DNA from 3 places in the Desulfosporomusa polytropa genome. Region 2 is predicted to be linked to each of the others. Evidence: riboswitches for the same ligand, from Rfam matches in the RefSeq annotation. Region 2 holds a riboswitch; each other region holds the start of a gene.
The links. Region 2 has a riboswitch for lysine ahead of ACZ449_RS25655 (ABC transporter substrate-binding protein). Riboswitches for the same ligand answer to the same signal wherever they lie in the genome.

Region 1 (7,348 bases), 1.5 Mb from region 2:
TTATGGACAAGCAGTACAATGGGATGATGCATCGAAATCTCCGTATTTTAGTTACACTGCTGTTGATGGTATTGCGCATACAGTTTGGTTTGAAAATGGCGAAAGTTTAAAACATAAGCTGGCGCTTATTACCAAATATGACATTGCTGGTGCAGCTATGTGGAAGCTTGGCGAAGAAGATCCCGGCGTTTGGCCAGTTCTGCGGGAACTATTTCACAAGTGATTTCAAATAAAACCACACAGGAGGTTTATGGTGGATAGTAAAAAAATATTGATAGTAACGATGCTTTTGGTTTTAGTATTTAATATAGTAGGCCCGATACAAGTAAGTCATGCCGCAGCGTTGGACAGTGTTATTGGTACGCTGGCAGCTTCCACTGTTTCATCTGCAAATAGTGGGGCTAGTGGTGGGTCAGATGTATTTAGCAAGCTGTTTAGTTTATTATTTGATAAAATACTTGGACCCATATTGAATATTTTCGGCGGTGGCAAAGCAGCAACAACCCTACCGGAAAATCCAGTAAAAGTGACACCACTGCCTCCCGATGATGGGACTACGGGTGTTGTAGACAACGGTGCATTACGTGGGAAAGTTGTTGTTGTTGACCCTGGTCATGGCGGCAGTAATCCAGGTGCTGTGGCTAATAGCACTAGAGAAACAGATAATAATTTAGCGGTTAGTCTCAAACTTCGGGATAAGCTGACTAAAGCCGGAGCAAGAGTAATCATGACAAGGGACAGTGACCGTACAGTTGCGCCTGAAGGTAGTTCCTTAGGGCAGGAGTTAGCAGCACGTGTGAATATTGCTGAAGCGAACAATGCAGATATTTTTGTCAGTGTCCATTCTAATTCCAATCCCGACCCATCCATATATGGAACTATGACTTTTTATCCGAGTAGCAAATCATCTAAATTAGCACTTGAGGTTCAAAACAGTATTATTAAAGAAACAGGAGCTGTAGATAAAGGTACTTCCTCGGCTACTTTCTATGTGCTGCGCAATACCTCGATGCCGAGTATTTTGGTCGAAATGGGCTTTGTGAGCAATGCAAGCGAGGCCAGTAGGTTACAGGAAGATAATTACCGGAATAAAATAGCCCAGGGTATTTTTAACGGAGTAGTAAAATACTTTAACAACTAGTATCTTAAAAGCAGGATAAGGGCAACACAGTTTGCGTTGTCGCCAAAGGCTCGGCGCAAGCTGTGTTTTCTTTATTAGCAAATTTAGGTATAATAAGGATTATACTATATTAGAAAATTATTTTTTTGAAACGTATACCAATAAGAACAATTTGCAGTAAAATAGGAAGGTGTCATTTTTGTTCAATGATAAGGAGATTTATGTATAAAAAATCAGTATTGCCAAATGGAATTCGCGTCGTATCGGAAACGATTCCGTATGTGAAATCAGTTAGTATGGGCGTATGGCTGGCAACAGGATCAAGGTTTGAAGAGGAATATAATCATGGAGTTTCTCATTTTATTGAGCACTTGATGTTTAAAGGAACGGCGCGGCGTTCAGCCAAGGATATTGCTGAGATAGTTGATGCTGTTGGTGGGCAATTGAATGCGTTTACTGCCAAAGAATGTACTTGTTATTACTTGAAGGTTTTGGATTCTCATGCTGATTTAGCTATGGATATTCTAAGCGATATGCTGCTTGCATCAAAATTTGCCGAAGAAGACATTGAACGTGAGCGCCAGGTAGTACTTGAAGAAGTACATATGTATGAAGACTCACCAGATGAATTGGTTCATGACATTCATTTGGATACCGTGTGGCCTGTCCACCCGCTTGGACGGAATATTTTAGGCACGACTGATTCAATTGAACGATTTAATCGCGATTCAGTAATGAAATATTACCATGATTTTTACACTCCAGATAATTTGGTAATTGCTGCTGCCGGCAATATAAGCCATGAAGAGTTTGTAGGATTAGTAGCTCGTTATTTTAGTGACTTTAAAGGACAAAAAAGAAAATTGGCGATAACTACCCCGGCCTTTGCACCAGCCAGAACGATTATTAACAAAGATTCCGAGCAAGTGCACATATGCTTAGGCGCATTGAGTGTGCCGCTAGAGAATCCCCAAATCTATCCTGTGTATATTTTTAATAATATGCTAGGCGGAGGAATAAGTTCTAAACTGTTCCAAGCTATCCGCGAAGAGCGTGGTCTGGCCTATTCTATTTATTCTTATCAAAATAGTTATAAAGATGCCGGATTGCTTACCGTTTATGCAGGCACTCGTCCGGGAAATGTAAATCAAGTGTTGGATCTTATTATAGAAAACTTGAAGGATTTTAAAATGAAAGGCATAACTGAGCAGGAACTGACTAAGTCAAAAGAGCAAATAAAGGGGAGCCTGCTGCTGGGCTTAGAGAGTTCAAGCAGCAGGATGTCCCGTATTGGCAAGATGGAAGTTACTTTAGAAAAATTTGTTTCTTTAGATGAAGTTGTAAGCAAAATTGACAGGGTGACGCTAGCTGATGTAAACCAGATGATTGAGCAAATGCTTGTTGCTGAAAAACTGTGTTTTACTGCGCTAGGCCCTGCTGACTCATTAAATATTAATACTGATTTCAGTTTTTAAGAAGGAGAATAGTATGGCAAGAGGATTTGAGGTAATTAGTCAATATAGAGAATCAGATATAAAATTACCGATTCGTAAGACTGCGTTAAGTGCCGGGTATGATCTTACAATTGCCCAAGACATTACTTTACTTCCAGGAAAGGTTATCTTAGTTCCAACAGGAGTTAAAGCCTATATGGAAGAAGACGAATATCTTGGTATTCATATTCGTTCTGGTTTGGCTATTAAGCATAGCTTGAGTTTAATTAATGGGCAAGGTATTATTGATGCCGATTATTATAATAATCAGGAAAATGAGGGACATATTTTACTTCCCGTTTTTAACCAGGGATCAGAACTTGTGACAATTACCAAAGGAACCAGACTAGCCCAGGGAATTTTTTATAAGTACCTAAAAACAGATAACGATTGCGTCAATAATCTTCGTTCAGGCGGTTTTGGGAGTACAGGACAGTAACAAATGGCGATTTTTTTTCATAACTTATGCTAATTCGCCATATACATTGGTAGAAGCAGGTTAAGGAGGGCTACTGTGTATACCTGGATGACATTAGTACTGGTTGTCTTGATGGTTATGGGGTCTGTTTGGGTACGTGTTTGCCACTCTCGGATGTCCTTGGACAATATACCCTCAGTTGAGCCAAAGCCATCGCCCTTTGCTAATGCCGTACGAGATTTAGTTGCCACTGCCGGCGGCGTATATATTTCTTTGGTAATGATTGTTTCATTTTTAAAATTGGAGATACCTGAACGGATAACTGTCAGTATAATTATGTTCGATCCGCTGGCGATGACGGCTATAGTAGTGGCGGTTGTTCAACCGTTTTTTGCTAAACTATTTGATAGCAAGTAGGTGAAAGTATGCGGATAAGTGAAATGACTGGAAAAGAAGTTATTAATTTGGGAGATGGTGCGCGGTTAGGTATCGTTGGTGAGTGTGAGCTTACTTTTGACAGTCGCTCTGGTGTTATTGGTGGATTAATTCTGCCCAAAAGAAATACACTATTTAACTTTTTAGGTGACAATCAGCTAGTAACAATACCATGGCAGGCAATCAAACGCATCGGAGATGAAGTTGTTATTGTTGATTTAAATAACGCTTATGATCACATGTATTCTAGATGATCGGGAATAAAAAGTGTTGTACTTGTTAAGCCTAACATTAAACTGTATATCAGACTAATGTTAGGAGGCTTATTAATGTCAATAACGAACAATTCTACAGGTGCTATGCAAGGAAATACTGGGAAGCAGCCAACAGCTCAAACTACAGGCCAGACAGGAAACGCTTTAGTAAATAACTATGCAGGTGGTCAAGCGCAAACTGCAAATCTCCAAACACAAACTACGAGTTCTGCGGCGCAAACTAAGTCACCTGGAATGCAGGCAGGTACTACGGGAGTTAAAAGCGTAATTGGTGTATTTAATTCTCGTGATAATGCTGAGCAGGCAGTAAATGCGCTTAGAACGAAAGGCTTTACAACCGAAGAAATAAATATTGTTTCCAAAAACAAAAATCAGCAAGGCCAAGATACTGAATATGTTGAAGATGATATTACCGATGGTGCCCTAGCAGGTGGCACGTTAGGCGGTATTGGCGGTTTGCTTTTGGGAGCAGGTGCTTTAGCCATTCCTGGTGTAGGACCAGTACTAGCCGCTGGGCCAATTGCTGCCGCTTTGAGTGGGGCGGTAGCAGGCGGTATTACGGGTGGGCTTATTGATTGGGGCATTCCGGCTGAAGTAGGAAGACGCTATGAACAAGAGGTAGCACAAGGTGGAATTCTGGCAATAATCCGCTCTGATGCCGCGAAAGCGAATCAAGCAGCTCAGATCCTGCGTCAAAACGGGGCAAGAGACGTAGAAACTCATGCATTAACCTAAACATAGTTTTCACTGGAATGTCGTGGATGAATAAATAAACAGCTTTTAATATTTATTGACAATGATGGAACCTTTGGTATAGAATGTGTATAAAATGAATAAGCAACATCCTGTAAAGGATGAAGTAGAGGTGCGGGAGTCAAAAGTACTTTCAGTGAGAGTGGAATCGATGAGCTGAAAGAAAAGGGGCGACCGCCGAAGTAAGAAAGAATGCCGAATCTTCTTACTGGTCTTACATCAAATAGATTTAAGACTGTCACCATTACTTGGTGGAGTGCTATCTCATCTGGTCAGGGACGATATATATACACATATATTTTCCTAAGGTCAGAAAAATGCTGTTTTGGCAGCTGGTGAGAAATGCGCTCACCAGCTGCTTTTCTTATTAAACAGGAGGTGGATAGCGCTTGATTAGAGTGATGGTATGTGGCGCTTATGGCAAAATGGGACGGGAAGTATTGCGAGCAGTTCATAAGGACCCGCATTTAAGCGTAGTCGGAGCAGTAGATATAAATTCCGACTTTGCCGATGTAGGCGATATTATCGGCGCAGGAAAAACAGGAGTAACGGTTGGCAATGACTTAGTTACTGTTGTCAATGAAACTAAACCACAAGTTATGGTTGATTTCACTAATCCGCAATCAGTTTTAAGCAACATTAAAATTGCCATTAAAAATGGCGTCTGCCCAGTTGTGGGTACAACCGGATTAACGGAAACTGATATTGAGGATATTCGTGAGCTATGTGCAGCTTCCAAGGTTAATGCAATTATTTCACCTAATTTTTCCATAGGTGCTATTCTTATGATGAAACTTTCCCAAGAGGCCGCCAAGTATTTGCCGCATGTTGAAATTATCGAGATGCATCATGATCAAAAGCTGGATGCCCCATCTGGCACAGGTCTTAGAACCGCTGAATTAATTGCCAGTGTACGGGGAACAATGCAGCAAGGCCATCCAGATGAGAAAGAAAAACTGACTGGTGCTCGTGGCGGTGATTTGTCAGGTATTCGATTGCACAGTGTTCGACTGCCTGGCTATGTAGCTCACCAGGAAGTGATTTTCGGTGGATTAGGCCAAACCCTAACGATTCGCCATGACTCAATATCCAGAGAATCGTTTATGCCGGGAGTAGTACTGGCTTGTAAAAAAGTGCTAACTGTTGATGGGCTGATTTTTGGTCTTGAACATATAATGGGCTAAACGTTGCAAAGAACGAAGCCAACTTCAAATATATGAGCATATTTATGATTATAGAATGGGGGACTAATTTACAATGAAAAAGTATAATGTAGCAATTTTAGGGGCAACTGGAGCAGTTGGCCAAGAATTTTTAAAACTTATTGAAGAGCGCAACTTTCCGTTTAACCAATTGAAATTGTTAGCGTCTGAACGGTCTGCAGGTAAAACTATCGAATTTATGGGTAAAGACTACATTGTTGAGGAGGCGACACCCGATTCATTTAGTGATGTGCAAATTGCCTTATTTGCAGGCGGCTCAATTAGTAAAACCTTAGCACCCGAGGCTGCTAAACGCGGGGCGGTTGTCATTGATAATTCAAGTGCCTTCCGCATGGACCCGAATGTACCTTTGGTCGTGCCAGAAGTTAACCCAGAGGCCATAAAAAATCATCAAGGGATTATTGCTAACCCTAACTGTTCGACAATTATTATGGTTATGGCATTAAAGCCTGTATATGATGTGGCAAAGATTAAACGTATAGTTGTTTCTACATATCAGGCTGTTTCCGGTGCTGGCAAAGAAGGCATTGATGAACTGACTGACCAAGTTAAGGCAGTTGTAGAAAATCGTCCTGTAGAAGCTAATATTTTACCGAGCGCCAGTTTGCCCAAACATTATCAAATCGCGTTTAATCTCTTACCGCAAATAGACGTATTTGTTGAAGAGGATTATACCAAAGAAGAGATGAAAATGGTAAATGAGACTCATAAAATATTCAATGACTATAACATCGGAATAACTGCGACGACGGTGAGGGTGCCGGTATATCGCAGTCATTCTGAATCAATAAACATAGAGCTTAATAGCCCGCTGTCGCCTGAAGAAGCAAAACAAGTATTGGCTAAATTTCCTGGTGTTATTGTACAAGATAACCCGGCTGAAATGTTGTATCCTATGCCACTATATACTTCAGACAGTAATGAAGTGTTTGTTGGTCGTATTCGGGCAGACAAAACTGTGCCTTATGGATTAAATATGTGGGTTGTAGGCGATCAAATTCGCAAAGGTGCAGCGCTGAATGCTGTGCAAATAGCTGAGTATATGATTGAGCATAATTTAATTTGAGGTGTACAAAATGCGAATAATTGTCCAGAAGTTCGGGGGCACATCTGTAGCATCACCTGAAGTGCGGGAACTTGTACTGCGCAAGATTGAAAAAGCGCGGGATCAAGGCTTTAATCCGGTAGTTGTAGTTTCGGCTATGGGACGTCAGGGAGCTCCTTACGCTACAGATACACTAATCGATATTGCGCGGTCAGCCTATAAGAATATTGCTGACCGCGAGCTTGATCAGATTATGTGCTGCGGCGAAATGATCTCAGCCGTGATTATGGCCGGTACGCTGCAGGCCGCTGGTATGGACGCAGTTATGTTAACGGGAGGAAATGCGGGTATTATTACCGATGATAACTTTACTGACGCTCGTATTTCAAAATGTGATCCAACACGGATAATCAGTTATTTAAAACAGGGAAAAGTACCTGTTGTGTGTGGCTTTCAAGGTATGACGGGTGAAGGTGAATTTACTACCTTGGGACGCGGTGGCAGCGATACTAGTGCATCAGTCTTAGGCGCAGCTTTAAAGGCTGACATGATCGAAATATATACAGATGTTGAAGGCATTATGACA
Region 2 (7,348 bases):
TTTTTTGTCCGTGAACTAATTCGTGGGCCACAACAGCTGCAATTTTGTCTTCGTCATTATCAAGAAAGGAAAAAACGCCCGCATTGACGGAAACATTATGCCCCAGGCTGCAATAAGCGTTGAATTCTGTCTTTGGGTTAATAAAATAATTGTATGGCTTATCGGTTATGGAAGGCTCGGTTTTAGCAATCGAACTTGACAATTTTGTCATAATACGATCAAGCTCTTCATTTAGATAAGAGTCATTGTTTACACCGTCTGATTTCTTAAGTTCCGCAAAAAGTTCATTTCGTCCATCATTTTCATAGTAATCAAGCGACTCTTTTACCTTCTCTTGTTGTACTGCGGTGCCAACGATGGCGCCCCCAAGATTACCCAAACTAAAGGCTTCGGTTTTTGTTGGTTGAAGTAGACTTATAGCCAATGAAAGGCAAAGAGTCAAGGCTCCTACTCCCATTACTGACTTACGAAAAAAAGTTTTTAGATTCACTCTGACAACACCTCATTATTATTTTTGGCTCTGCGGCTATCAAATGCACTGATCGCATTAAGCATTCTTAACCTTACTTAAAAACAGCCGCGTTATTATCAGCAATTGTTTTTAAGTCTCAGCCGCCGGATATCGATACCCAACATTTGGCTTATTTATGCCCAATTATATACATCGTGTTATCTCAATAATTTATCATAGGACAATTGTCCTATTTTAAAAAAGTGACCCTGTTTTCGGGATTTCTTACGTCCTACTGTTTTCCTGCGTAAAAATTCAGATTTTGTTACAAGTTGCAGCAATAAAAAAATACCTCGAAGTCTAATCAGTTAAACTGCGAGGTATTTTATAATATCCAGTTTTATAAATGGTTATCAATACAATGCCTTGGCAAAAGCTGCTAACGTTGCCCGCCTCTAAAGGACCGATTTATGAGCCTAAACATTTTATCATCTTCCAAAAGATAGGGAATTAAATCGTTATTCAATTATATCGCGGTTGTCAGCGCAAACGCTGAAATTGAGTTGCAACAGATTTTCAATTAATACTTGTGCGGAGATATCCCAGTTCTTCTCTCTACATTAAGAAAAACGTAAGTACCAATCATATCACAATCGTCATTAAGTTTCGGTTCGGTAGTAGCTTCTACTATTATGTATTCTTTATTGGCAATTGAAATCGTAGAACCCCTAAGTGCTTGAATTTCGTCATGGTCAGGTAAAGATAGCGACATATCCACCTCATTAAGTAGCGTTACTCCAGTTTCATTATCAATAACAATGGTAGAGATAGGCATAAATTCCATATAAGAGCATCTCCTTGTAAATTTTTTGGAGGCTTCGCTCTTATTTTGCGGCTATCAGAATGTCTGTATGCAATCGAAAGATTTCCAGTAAAAAAATCCTCTCATCTGTCGTGACAAAAACCTATTACGACAAATGCCCTACAGTTCTCAATTCTGACTGTAGGGCATAATTATTGATTGATGTAATTATGTAGCGCCTCACTTTATTCCCCTAAATAAGCCTTTTGAACATCATCATTTGTAGCAAGCTCATTTGCCAATCCTTCCAAAACCACCTTACCTGCTTCTAACACATAGCCGCGATTAGCGATAGCAAGGGCGCGTCGCGCGTTTTGCTCAACAAGTAAAATAGTAACCCCTTCACGGTTAATATCAGTAATGGTATGGAAAATCTGACTGACTAATACTGGTGCCAGCCCCATCGAAGGCTCATCAAGCAACAATAGTTTTGGCCGACTCATTAATCCTCTGCCCATGGCCAGCATTTGTTGTTCACCGCCACTTAAAGTACCAGCCAATTGGCTGCGCCGTTCGGCTAACCGTGGAAACAACTGATACATTTTATCCATATCCTGAGAAACAAATTTATCTTTGCGGCTATATGCGCCAAGGACCAGATTGTCAGCCACACTTAGGCGCGGAAAAATCCGGCGCCCTTCAGGTACCAGAGCAATGCCCCTGCCTACAATCGAAGCAGTCGGACAGTTGGCGATATCCTCGCCTTCAAAAATAATGCCTCCTGTCGGACTATGCAAAAGACCCATAATCGTCTTTTGAATTGTTGTCTTACCTGCACCATTTGCGCCAATAATTGTCACAATTTCCCCTTGGTCAACATGAAGTGTTGCATTAACAATGGCATGAATATGACCATAATAGACGTTAATTTCATTAATTTCCAACACACTCATTCACCTCGGTTCCAATATAAGCTTCAATGACTTTGGGATCACAACGGATAACAGCAGGCTCACCTTCAGCAATCTTTTCACCATGGTCAAAAACAACCATACGTTCCGCAATACCCATCACCAGCCGCATCTGATGTTCGATTAAAAGTATAGTCAGACCTCTTTGTTTTAGCGCACGAATCAAAGCCAGCAACTGATCTACTTCTTTGGGATTCATTCCGGCGGCAGGTTCGTCAAGCAACAGCAACGACGGCTCAGAAGCTAACGCCCGAGCTATCTCTAACCGCCTCTGCGCCCCATAAGGCAAATTGGTCGCCAAAACATTACGCATGGATGCAAGTCCCGTAAATTCCAGAATCTCATTTACTATTTGTTCGTTACTTTGTTCTTCCAGCCGGAGTCGCTTAGAATGAAATATTCCATCAAGAGCTCCTGAAGAATTTTTGCTATAGCGGCCGATAATTAGATTATCCCGTACCGAAAGTTCCGGAAAGAGCCGAATGTTTTGAAAAGTACGCGTTAACCCGACTTTTGCCATATCATAGGCTTTCCAGCTTGTAACATCTTGTCCTCTAAAAAAAACCCCCCCTGAAGAAACAGGTAAAATTCCGCTAATGACATTAAAAAATGTGGTTTTACCTGACCCGTTAGGCCCAATAATTGCTACAATTTCCCCCGAATCTATCGAAAAATCAATATTATGAACAGCTTTCAGTCCACCAAAATTTTTACATAGCTTTTCAACCTGCAGCAGCATGGCAGTTCCTCCTAACGGCGAAATACAGTTTCAGCACCTAACAATCCCTGTGGTTTGACACGCATCATGACAACAAGCAGCAGACCAAACAATACTAACCAGGGATCATAACTAAGTCCGAATACATCTTTTACAAACCGTAAAAATTCCGGTGTAATGGTAAGTAGAAAGGCTCCTAAAAATGCTCCGGGAATACTCCGGGCACCACCAATAACAACCATGGTTAACATCATTATAGATTCATTGGAACTAAGCATATCCGGACTGATAAAGCTCATATAATGAGCGAATAAACTGCCGGCAAGTCCTGCAAAAAAGGCTCCGAAGACAAACGCCATTAATTTGTAATAAGCCGGATTAATTCCCATCGAAGCGGCTGCTATCTCATCTTGCCGAATAGCAGCAAAAGCGTGTCCAACCCGGCTATCCTCTAGGCGATACATGATAAAGGCAAGTACTAGCGCCAGAATAAGTGCAGCAACAATGAACGCCTCTTTACCTGTTACACCGATGTCACTAAAGGCTATGCCTAAAGTAGGTGAAATTAAGCCAGGTAATCCGGCCGGCCCCCCTGTGATATCCAGATTGATCGCTATAAACTTAAAAACCTCACCACAACCATAGGTGACAACAACTAAAAAGGGGCCTTTTATTCTAAGCGCAGGAGCACCCAGTGGCAATCCCACCAGTGCAGCTACTAATCCGGATAGTATAAAAGCCACTCCATAGGGCAAATGCAATAAAGATGTTGTGAGGGCAGAAACGTATCCGCCCAGTCCAAAAAAAGCAGCATGACCTAGCGATGTTTGCCCGACATAACCAGTAACAAAGTTTAAACTTAACGTAACAACACTATAAATAAGTGAAATAAACAAAATATGCTTGGCATAAGCACCGAATATATATTCTTCCGTTAAATCAAGTGAATCTATAAAAGTGAATCCAAGCAGAACTGCAATGAGAATAATTGCTGTTGCCGGTTTATGTGCCAAGTTCTGTGCAAATTGTAATGCTGGTTTTGCCATAAACCCACCCCCTAGACCTTATCCTCAAATTTAAATCCCATTAAGCCAGTTGGCTTAATAACCAGTGTAGCAATCATGATAACAAAAGCAATTGCATCCCGATAACCTGATGAAATGAAGGTCGTCGAAATGTTTTCAATAACTCCCAGCAATAAACCAGCAACCATAGCACCGCTGATGCTGCCAACCCCGCCCAGCACAGCTACAGCCCAACCTTTCAATCCAGCCATTGCTCCCATCATTGGATCAATAGCATATAGAACGCCAACAAGTACTCCAGCGGCACCACCCAACATCCCACTAACCCAAAAGGTGATGGTAATCAAACGGTTGACATCAACCCCCATCAGACTAACTGCTTCAAGATCCTGCGATGCCGCCAACATAGCCTTGCCCATCATGGTCCGCGTAATAAACCACTGCAGAAAAGCCATAATAACCAGCGTAACCGCAAAAATCATGATTTGCAGCGTATTGATTGTCAAAACGGTTGAACCAAGTTGCCAAGTCATAACCGATGCCTCAAAGGTAGCTGGGTAGGCTCGTGATTGAGGCTCCCAGATTATAGCGGCTAAATTGCGAATAAAGATCGAAGCCCCGAGCGCCGTAATAAACAAGGCAAGCTTAGGGCCTGTCCGCAGTGGCCGATAAGCTAATCGCTCAATAAGATAGGCCACCAGCCCACCAAAAAACATAGCTACAACTAACGCCACAAAAAAATTAACATGATAAGTCGTTATAACAAGATACCCGGCAAATGCACCAATCATAAAAACCTCGCCATGTGTCCAATTGATAAGACCGACAATACCAAATACCACCGTCCAACCAATCGCAATTAAAGCATAAACACCACCGAGTGCCAGTCCATTTATAATTTGCTGCAGCATCTGATCACCCTCCTCTGACTACAAGTGGGAAGCAGCAGGCTGACCTGTCACTTCCCACCGCAATTCGCAATTATTGATATACAACAAATTGTCCGTCTTTGACAGTAATATATAAATAAGGTCTAACCCAGTCACCTTTATCATCAAATGTCACTGTCCCAGTGATACCTTTATAATCGGTCTGGCTCATGGCCTCACGGACACCTTCTCTGGTGATAGTTCCTTTTTCACCAGCCTTCTCCATCGCCTTGGCAAGAACATACATTTGATCATAGCCTAGAGCAGCAAAGGTGTCTGGTTCTACATTATATTTCTCTTTATACTTTTTAACAAAAGCCTGTACAGCTGGGTCAGGGTTGGTAGAAACAAATGCGCCTAATGATATAGAGCGTTCGGCAGCCTTCCCCGCAATTTCAATAAATTTGGGACTATATAAACCAGGGCCGCTTACAATAGGAACAGTCAGACCCAATTCAGTCGCCTGTTTGACAATCAAGCCACCATCTGTATAAGTACCACAAACTGCGAGTGCATCAATGCCTTTATTTTTTATTTCGGTCAGCAGAGCGGAAAAATCCTTATCTGTTGCCAAATAAGCTTGGTTAGAAACAATTGTAACCTGATATTGGTTAAGCTGTTTTTCAAGAACGGTCATAAGACCTTTGCCAAAATCGTTATTAGGATAGAGGATCGCAACCCGTTTAGCTCCTAATTTTTGCCCCAGTAAATCACCCATTAAAACTCCTACTTTGGCATCCTGCACAGCCATACGAAAAAAATAAGGGCTGATTCCCGAAAGCTTGGGCGTGCTTGAAGACACCACAGAATGAGTCAGTTTTGCCTTGTCGGTTATCGGAACCATGGCAAGAGTATTCGAGCTAAGGCAAGACCCGACTAACGCTACTACATTTTTTTGATCGGCAAATTTTTGCGCTCCTGCGGCAGCCTGTTTGGGATCACCTGCATCATCGTGAAAGACCGCTTCAATCGACTGGCCTTTAACCCCGCCAGCCTTATTGATTTCTTCACGAGCCAATTCGAAACCATTTTTATGGCTTTGACCATATGTCGCATTATCTCCTGACAGAGGATTAACCATCGCAACCGTCAGCGCCGCTTTTTTACCCTGAGTCGCCGACCCGCCACAACCTGCAATAGCAACCATGGAAACTGCAACCATAAATCCACCTAAAACCTTTACCCACGTTTTCATAAATTCCCCCCTAAAAATATAATAAAAATAAAAAAGACACTTGGTGATTTCTCTGCCAGGTGTCTTCAATAACATGAAAAATAATAGTCCATGTCTCGGCCCAGATGAGATAGCTCTCCACCAACGTTGGTGACAGTCCTGCACTTATTCAATGCAGACCCAGTAAAAAAAACCGCCGTTTTTCTTACTTCGGCAACTAACCCTTTCCCTGCCTTCGTTGATGCCTCATCAAACAGGTACTAATGTTGGCTGCGCCTCTATAAACAATCTGATTAAAGGAATATTTTTCTTTATTAGCTCTATTCTAGACTTTCGCAATTAGTTCGTCAAGATTTTTTGTCGAAATGTCGATCTTTTACTGCCACAATTTTCAATGCCAGTTGGCGGAAATGCTGTATAAGTCCTCTAAAAAAATAGCATCTGTTGGATTTATCTATTTCTAAATGAATGATACAGCCCACACTAGGCTATCACACTGTTAGTAGCGAGTGCATAATATAGTATATATTATGTAAATATTCTTTCAAAGGAGGGCTTTTGGTGGGGGTATATATTAAAGTCGAACCAGACGTAAAGATATACGTGGAAGACCTTAATCCTGCGGGCTGTAAAACAATCGTATTTATACACGGTTGGCCGGCAAACCATAAAATGTTTGAGTATCAGTTTGATCAACTGCCTAAGCGGGGATATCGCTGCATAGGAATTGATGCGCGAGGTTTCGGTAATTCCGACAAGCCTTGGGCAGGCTACGACTACGATACGTCGGCAGATGATATTCGCAGTGTAGTCGAAGAACTCGGACTTCATGATTTCACCCTCGGAGGCCATTCTACGGGGGGAGCGGTCGCTGTTCGCTATATGGCCCGTCACAAGGGATACGGGGTATCTAAGCTTGCCCTTTTTGCAGCAGCAGCTCCCAGTCTGATTCAGCGTCCTTATTTTCCACATGGGCTAAAAAAAGAGGATGTAATTAAAATCATCCAGGGAACAAATAATGACCGTCCCGAAATGTTGCGAAATTTTGGCGATACGTTTTTCTTTCAGCATGTATCTCAAGCTTTCTCAAATTGGTTCTTTCAAATGGGACTGCAAGCGGCAGGTTGGTCCACCGCAGCAGTTGCAGCCTCTTGGATAGACGAAGAACTATTTTTGGATCTTGAGGAAATATATGTTCCAACTTTAATTCTTCATGGTATCCATGACAAAGTTTGTTTGTTCCCATTGGCTATTGCCCAAAATGAAAAAATTAGAGAC
Region 3 (7,348 bases), 900 kb from region 2:
TCATAATGAGGACTAGTACTAATATTGGTGCCACAGCTTTTAAAGCACCAACAAATAATGTCCCAAAAAGGGCTACCCGGCTGGCAAGGTCTGGCGCATACAGCGCAACGATAAGACCAAGGACAAGACCAAGAACTATTTGTTTGACTAAGCTAATTTTACTGATCGCAGAAAATAAAGATTTGAACACGCAAAAGACAACTCCTATTTTTGCAAATTTACCTCTTGATAAAAATAGATCCTATAGATATTAAATTTAAAAGAGGTACCAAGATTATTATAATGCCCTTTCTGTATATCGTCAATGGACAAAAATTCTCTTTGCGTGCATGCAAGGGACATTTACTGTTAAATTCACCGTTTATTTTCTTGCCGAAAATAAAAAAGCCTTCCAAACAGATGCCTGGAAGGGATCGAACTGGTTTTACAGGATTCCGTACTTTTTGAAGGCATCTGTACTCGAAAGACCATTCTCAATGTCTTTGCGCACCACTTTTTCTGCCCTGGCTTTTTCCAAAGCCTGGACAATGACTTCACTTTCGATTTCCTGCGGAATAATCAGCACACCGTCAAGATCGGCAAACACCAGATCGCCTGGTTTGATCCATACTTCACCCACTTCAATCGGGCATCTGTAATTGGCAACCTGTGTTCTGACACCAGAATCCTGCGCATACCTTCCCCGCGAAAATACTGGCCAATTTTGTTCCAGAACCATGGGAGTATCGCGGTGAAAGCCGTTGACCACAGCCCCATTAGCGCCCCGCGTTTTAGCAGTCGCCGTCAAAAGTTCTCCCCAATAGGCACAGCACATATCACCACCGCTGGCTATATAGATTTCTCCTGGCTGCAATTGGTCAAGCGCTTCTGTCAATAAGCCAAACGGTTTTTTCTGCTCGCCATACACATCAATCATCAATACAGGCATAGCCCGACCAACAAGCACCATATCCTCTTTCATCGGTTGCACCGCTTGCGGCAGAAACTGATGATACCGTCCCAATTTATCAAGAATATCGCCAACTACTGGTGTATAAAGTTCTTTGCGCATGATTGCGAAAAGTTCATTGTCATTTTTCCATTCTGCCATAACTGTCCTCCCAGATCATGTTTCTATGTAAAATCCAAAATACGGCCAAAGGCCCACTTTGCTTGTGTCACCTAACTTTACAGCCTGAATTATTATATACGAAACCAGGACACCATTTTCCTCTATTCATTACTTTACTCTGAAACTAAAGGTAATCCCACTTTGTTAGTTTTTAATAGCGCCCACAAAAAGAATCCACGCTTTCAGCAATAATAAAATTGAGGCCACCTGTCTTGGATGGCCTCAATTATTACTATTTTTTTATGGAAAATTTATGCACTGTGGTTGATGAGAACCATTGGCCCGGTTTTAATACAGTTGAAGGAAAGTTATCTTTGTTGGGGGAATCAGGGAAATGCTGTGTTTCCAGGCAGAAGGCCTCACGGAAATTGTAAGCTTTGCCTCCTTTACCGATATCTCTAGGAACTTTTCCCTCAAGGAAGTTTCCTGCGTAGAACTGAATACCAGGCTCGGTTGTATAGATTTCCATGACTCTTCCTGATTTAGGTTCATAAACACGAGCGGCAAAACTCAATTCGCTGCCTGCCTTATTCAATACATAATTGTGGTCATACCCGGGGCCAAATTTTAACTGTTCATATGAATCGTTAATTCTAGCACCAATTGTAGTTGCTTTGGTAAAATCCATTGGAGTTCCCTTAACAGGGCGGATTTCTCCAGTTGTAATTAGTGTACCGTCAACAGGAGTGAAATTGTCAGCGTTTAAGGTTAGTTGATGATTTAGAATGGTGCCGCTACCGGCTCCTGCCAAGTTAAAGAAAGCATGGTTTGTAAAATTTACAATGGTTGGTTTATCGGTTACTGCATCGTAGGTAATGATTAGTTCATTATTGTCTGTTAGTGAATAGACAGTTTTTAATAAGCAATTCCCAGGGTAACCTTCTTCGCCATCTTTAAAGTAATAGGAAAGTTGCAAGGTTTTGGCATCAATCTGATTAGCGTCAAAAACAACAAAGCGGCTTCCTTTAGTACCACCATGCAAATGATTTGCGCCATTGTTAACTGTGAGTTGATAGTCTTTTCCTTCTAACGTAAATTGCCCTTTACCAATCCGATTGGCGTAACGTCCGATGGTACACCCCATCGAAGCTTGTCCATTGATGGTCTGATCAAGAGTCTCGTAACCAAGCACTACATCGCCGAGTCGTCCATTTTTATCAGGCACTAAAAGTTGTACAATCTTTCCGCCATAGTTGGTGATTTTTGCGACTACACCGTTTTTGTTTGTCAGTGTGAACAAATCAACTTGCTTACCGTTAACCTCTTTTTGGAAAGCTTCTCGTTGGATGTCGATGTAATCACCATTGGCTTTAGCGCCAACGACAGCCGTAGAGAATACAAGCATTCCCATGATTGCAAGAATTAAGAATTTTTTCATTAGTAGTCTCCTTATAATCAATACAAATTATCCAAACAGAGAACAGAAAATTGCGTTAATAGATGATATATGGCCTTGCTTTCACCTCCTGCTATTAGTAATATACTTATGATTTTGACTGAAATAGATAATAAACGAGCTCTCCGTAGGATACCTTTAGTATACAATGTTGAGAAAAAATGGAATATGTGGTTTTTTTAGAATTTTTTGTGATTTGTTTGGGAGTAATTCATTTTAACAAATTCAATAAATTTAATATCATGGCTACTACGCCGCCGGCAATAAGCGGCCCAATTGCCAGACCGTGCAAAAAACAAACACCGCCGATTGTACCTATAATCAAAGCAGTCGTAGTTTCAGGCGACGCCTTCAAAAAATACATGCCTTGCGTTGCCACCCAAGATACAATTAACCCAACAATTATGGCAATCACACCAGCCTGCGTTTTGAAGGCAACTAGCATTTCTCCTATGGAAATTCGCCCCTGTGCCAAAGGCGTTAGCACTGCCATTGTCAAAATGGTAATACCAATATTTAGTCCATAGTTTTCAATACTAGGAAACCAGGATGAGAAACCCATTAATTTTATTAACAACAGCGCCAAAACGGCCAAGGCCACGGAATTGTTGTTTCCAATAACCGACAGTACCAGAATGACTAATAGCGGCATATTATCCCAGTTCATACTTTCACCTCCTAAATTAGTTGGGATTCTACTATCGCAAGCTAAGTCTTTGTCAATTTTTTGTCAGAAATGTAATCCTACCTTCTGACAAACTAATAGAAAAAAGGCAGCCACCCTATACGTTAGAGGCTGCCGGCATAGTGAAGAGGAGTCTTACCCTCGTGCGATAGCTCACCATCCGAAGATGACAGTGCCGTACCTGTTGAATACGGCCCCAATGCCGGGAATTAGCAATCCCAGCACTTCGGCAATCCGCCCTTTCCTGACAGTTCATCGCAGCCAGCTCCCTGTAGTACTATTGCGTCTCGCGCCTCTACCATACCAATTTTATCAAGTTGTTAAATCCCCGCTTTCAATACATTATTGCAATTCATCTACTAGTTATCATACTGCCTCTACAATATTTTCTGCCACCAGAAAGTCCATCCGCTTCAGAGAGTCCACCGTATATGAGCCAACATGCGTGGTTGCCACAACATTATCCAAGCCTTCCGCGATGATGGGATCATTCACTGCCGGTTCGTTTTCGAATACATCAATAGCTGCACCGGCGATTGTTTTGCTTTTCAGCGCGGTAAGTAGCTCACCTTGGTTTACCAGACCTGCTCTGGCCGTGTTAATCAAATATGCGCTTGGTTTCATCAGGGCAAACTCCGAGGCACCAATCATATGCTTGGTTTCTTGATGTAACATACAATGCAAGCTGACAAAATCAGCTGCGGTCAACAGTTCCTCCCTTGAGCACAAAGTTATCCCGTTTGCGGCAACAAAGGCAGCATCAGGGTGGCGCGTGGAAACCAAAATTTTCATATCAAAGCCTTTAGCCCGTTTAGCAACCGCTTTTCCAATACGTCCTAATCCAACTATCCCAAGCGTTTTTCCCCAAACATCGCTGCTAACAGGGCGATACCAGCTGTTTTTTCGTAATGTAGAGTCAATCTGCGGCACCTTCCTTGCCAAAGACAGCATCAACGCAAAGGTTAAATCTGCAACTGTCTCATATCCAGGCATTTTGGCAGTTGTTTTAATTTCCACGCCTGCTTGTTGAGCGGCCAGGACATCAATATTCTCGATACCCACACCATGCCGGGATACCACTTTTAAATTTCGGCAGTGTTTGAAAACCTCGTGGCTAATTTCATCTGAACTGGAATAAACCAAAATTGCGTCAAGCCTATGCCTAATATCCTGCTGGATGATGTCTCTGGCACTCATCGCAGAACCTGCCGAGTTCCATACAATCTGCCAACCGTTTTCGGCAAAATACTGCTCCAGGTTTATTCTATGCTGCCCATCGATTTGGCTGCCAAATTCTTTAGATGTGATCAATACTGTTTTCAAGATATCCAATCCCTTCCGCTCTCGCATAGTATCATTCCGGTATGTCCCGCTACTGCTCAAACTGCAGAGCGCCTGCATACCAAACTTAGGATACTTTCAATAAGTCGAATAGGGTCAGATTCCTGCTTCACTATGCATCAGAATGTAACCAATTTTCCTTGGCTTTATTGCTTAGACCTTTATCTATTTACTATATTTGCCGGCGGTTGACCGTTTACGACTCGCGCAATGTTTTCCAGACTAGCCTGCAGCATCTTGCGCATTGCCCTGACAGTAACTCCCGCAATATGCGGTGTCACAATCAACCGATCCCTAGCCGCAGGTGAAAGAGTCAGCAACGGGTTTTCCAATTCTGGCGGCTCTGGCGTAAAGACATCAATTGCCGCACCACCAATGCGGCCGGTTTCCAGCATCTGCGCCAAGGCCATCTGATTAACTATTTCACCTCGCGCAGTATTAATCAGAAAACTACCAGGCGACATAAGTTCCAGTTGCCGTTGGCCGATAAGACCGCGCGTAGTATCATTAAGCGGCACATGCAGGCTTACAATATCACTGTCTGCCAGCAGTGCCTCCAGAGATTTATAGCTTACCTGCAATTGAGCTTCTGTTTCCGGCAGTTGCCGCCTGCCATCGTAGTAACTGACAGAGGCCCCCAAACTATGTAAAATTCTCGCTACATGCTGGCCAATCGTCCCTAACCCGACTAGCCCAATCTTGCTGTCTTCTATTTCACTTAGTCCCTGCTTAAATAGAACTTTTCGTATCTCTCCGTACCTGCCGGCTTTTATTTCCTGATCTGCCACAAGGATCTGCCGCTGGAGTGCAATCATCAGGCCAATGGTGAATTCAGCCACTGATTTGGCATTTTGGCCAGGAACATTGGCCACCGGTATTTTTAAAGCTGCTGCCGTTTGTGTGTCTATACGGTCAAACCCTGCACCTACGCTCTGAATCAATTTGATTTGAGTACTGTTTCGCAGGACATTGGCGTTAATTTCGGGAGTACTAGCCGGCACTAACAGATACTCCGCTTCCTTGCAGGCCAGAATCAATTCTTCCTCTGTTGACGGATTGATAAACCGAATATCCCAGTTTTCAGGCAAGGCAACCTGCGACGCATCAAACCGCCACTTTGGCATGGCACTTATTATAATAGGCATATTTCTCCCCCCCTAACTATTGTTTTGCGCCAGCACTTTCATCGCCGCCGCAATACGTTCCAGCCCTTCCCGACAATCTTCATACGACACCGCATAGGATAGGCGAAAGTGCCCATTACCGCTTGCCCCGAAAGCCAAGCCGTCGACTACCGCAACACCCGCATTATCTAATAAGTAGTCAGCGACCTGAGCCGAAGTAATGTTAGGCAGAGTAATGCGGGGAAAAACATAAAATGCTCCCTTGGGAATTCCACTCAATTCAATTCCAGGGATTTGTCGGACCATTTCCAGTACCAGCTGACGGCGGCGAGCAAATTCAGCTGCCATAGTACGGACGCAGTCTTGCGAACCGGTTAGTCCTACCACCGCTCCATGCTGAGCGAAAGTGCAGAGTGACAGCATAATATTCTGCTGCAGCCGGATAGCTGCGCCAATGATCGGCTCAACCGCAGCTATATAGCCAATGCGCCAGCCTGTCATTGCATAGGTTTTAGAAAGGGAACCACATAATATGGTTCGTTCCCGCATTCCCGGAAATTTAGCAGGTGACAGACGGCAGCCTTCGTAGATCAAATGGTCATAGGCGTCATCGCAGATTAACCATAGATCATGCTCACAGGCAAAGGCAGCCACTGTTTTTAGTTGTTCCTCTGACCAAACACCGCCTGTCGGGTTATGGGGGGAATTCACTACAATCGCCTTAGTCCTGGGAGATAGTGCTTTCTTAACGGCCTCCCAATCGTAACCGTAGTTTTGACTTGGCTGCAGTCCAATTTTAACGGGGACACCACCGGCCAGGCCCACTGCCAAGGGAAACGGACCAAAACAGGGATCAGGAAGAATTACTTCATCCCCTTCATTTAGAATGCTCAAAAAGCTTACATACAAAGCTTCCTGTCCCCCAGCTGTAATTATGATTTCGGTATCAGGGTTATAAGTCAAGTCTTTGTCGGCTTTAAGCCTTGCCGAAAGGGCTTCCCGCAATGCTGGGATTCCACTATTCGGAGCATAGTGGACCAAGCCTTTGTCTAACGCCTGTTTCGCCGCCGCTTTGATGTGAACTGGAGTATCAAAATCGGGACGGCCTATTTCAAAGTGAATCACCTTTTTACCTTGTGCTTCTAATTGATTGGCTTTTTCGAAGACTTTTCGGATTCCTGCGAAAGCAATCTGGTCTAGTCTCCTTGCCACTGTTATATTGCCCACAGACAGCCCTCCATTAAATAACCCTAATTGTATACGTGCTCAAAAAGGGGCCTATTCAAGCTTCTCTGCAAAAATTCCACTCATATTGGTCTGAGTAACTTTTTTCTTGATTTCTTCTATGTTCGTGGTATAGAGGTTTTTCTTTTTCATACGCTCAAAATATACCGAACCAGAGAAGGTATACTTCTTCGTTAGTCCTGCCTTTGTCTGCATCATTTCATTTACATAAGCAATAGCGTCACCACAAGCTAATTCTTGGGAAATTTGGATTGGATCAAGCCCCAACACAAGTCGTGCAGCATTGTGACCGGCGAGTGTTCCAGTTACAATTGCTTCGGTATGACCGACAAGTAATCCGGCTTTTTCGCCAGCGCAAAAGACATTTTTCAGACTTTGTACCTGCAAAGCATTGTCTCGGGGTAGCATACCGAAATAGCGCATAGAGTTGCCGATGCCGCCAGCAT

Region 1: it holds a riboswitch for lysine, as region 2 does, so the genes downstream of both, dapB (4-hydroxy-tetrahydrodipicolinate reductase) here and ACZ449_RS25655 (ABC transporter substrate-binding protein) in region 2, are expected to answer to the same signal.
Region 3: it holds a riboswitch for lysine, as region 2 does, so the genes downstream of both, ACZ449_RS21370 (DUF441 domain-containing protein) here and ACZ449_RS25655 (ABC transporter substrate-binding protein) in region 2, are expected to answer to the same signal.

Annotation. Positions count from the first base shown of each region.
Region 1 is NZ_AP042400.1:906,082-913,429, forward strand. It holds gene ACZ449_RS06050 (glycosyl hydrolase family 18 protein) at 1-223, shown strand, start outside; gene ACZ449_RS06055 (N-acetylmuramoyl-L-alanine amidase family protein) at 251-1,141, shown strand; gene ACZ449_RS06060 (M16 family metallopeptidase) at 1,342-2,595, shown strand; gene ACZ449_RS06065 (dCTP deaminase/dUTPase family protein) at 2,609-3,052, shown strand; gene ACZ449_RS06070 (hypothetical protein) at 3,128-3,448, shown strand; gene ACZ449_RS06075 (YlmC/YmxH family sporulation protein) at 3,457-3,720, shown strand; gene ACZ449_RS06080 (general stress protein) at 3,796-4,476, shown strand; lysine riboswitch at 4,594-4,764, shown strand; gene dapB (4-hydroxy-tetrahydrodipicolinate reductase) at 4,884-5,678, shown strand; gene ACZ449_RS06090 (aspartate-semialdehyde dehydrogenase) at 5,752-6,783, shown strand; gene dapG (aspartate kinase) at 6,794-7,348, shown strand, end outside.
Region 2 is NZ_AP042400.1:5,083,608-5,090,955, reverse strand. It holds gene ACZ449_RS25685 (M48 family metallopeptidase) at 1-490, opposite strand, end outside; gene ACZ449_RS25680 (hypothetical protein) at 1,032-1,295, opposite strand; gene ACZ449_RS25675 (ABC transporter ATP-binding protein) at 1,499-2,200, opposite strand; gene ACZ449_RS25670 (ABC transporter ATP-binding protein) at 2,187-2,963, opposite strand; gene ACZ449_RS25665 (branched-chain amino acid ABC transporter permease) at 2,975-3,988, opposite strand; gene ACZ449_RS25660 (branched-chain amino acid ABC transporter permease) at 4,000-4,878, opposite strand; gene ACZ449_RS25655 (ABC transporter substrate-binding protein) at 4,949-6,091, opposite strand; lysine riboswitch at 6,194-6,359, opposite strand; gene ACZ449_RS25650 (alpha/beta fold hydrolase) at 6,632-7,348, shown strand, end outside.
Region 3 is NZ_AP042400.1:4,183,954-4,191,301, forward strand. It holds gene sstT (serine/threonine transporter SstT) at 1-190, opposite strand, end outside; gene ACZ449_RS21360 (RraA family protein) at 425-1,090, opposite strand; gene ACZ449_RS21365 (aldose epimerase family protein) at 1,344-2,489, opposite strand; gene ACZ449_RS21370 (DUF441 domain-containing protein) at 2,719-3,174, opposite strand; lysine riboswitch at 3,334-3,498, opposite strand; gene ACZ449_RS21375 (phosphoglycerate dehydrogenase) at 3,559-4,515, opposite strand; gene ACZ449_RS21380 (2-hydroxyacid dehydrogenase) at 4,695-5,678, opposite strand; gene ACZ449_RS21385 (pyridoxal phosphate-dependent aminotransferase) at 5,691-6,884, opposite strand; gene ACZ449_RS21390 (FAD-dependent oxidoreductase) at 6,936-7,348, opposite strand, start outside.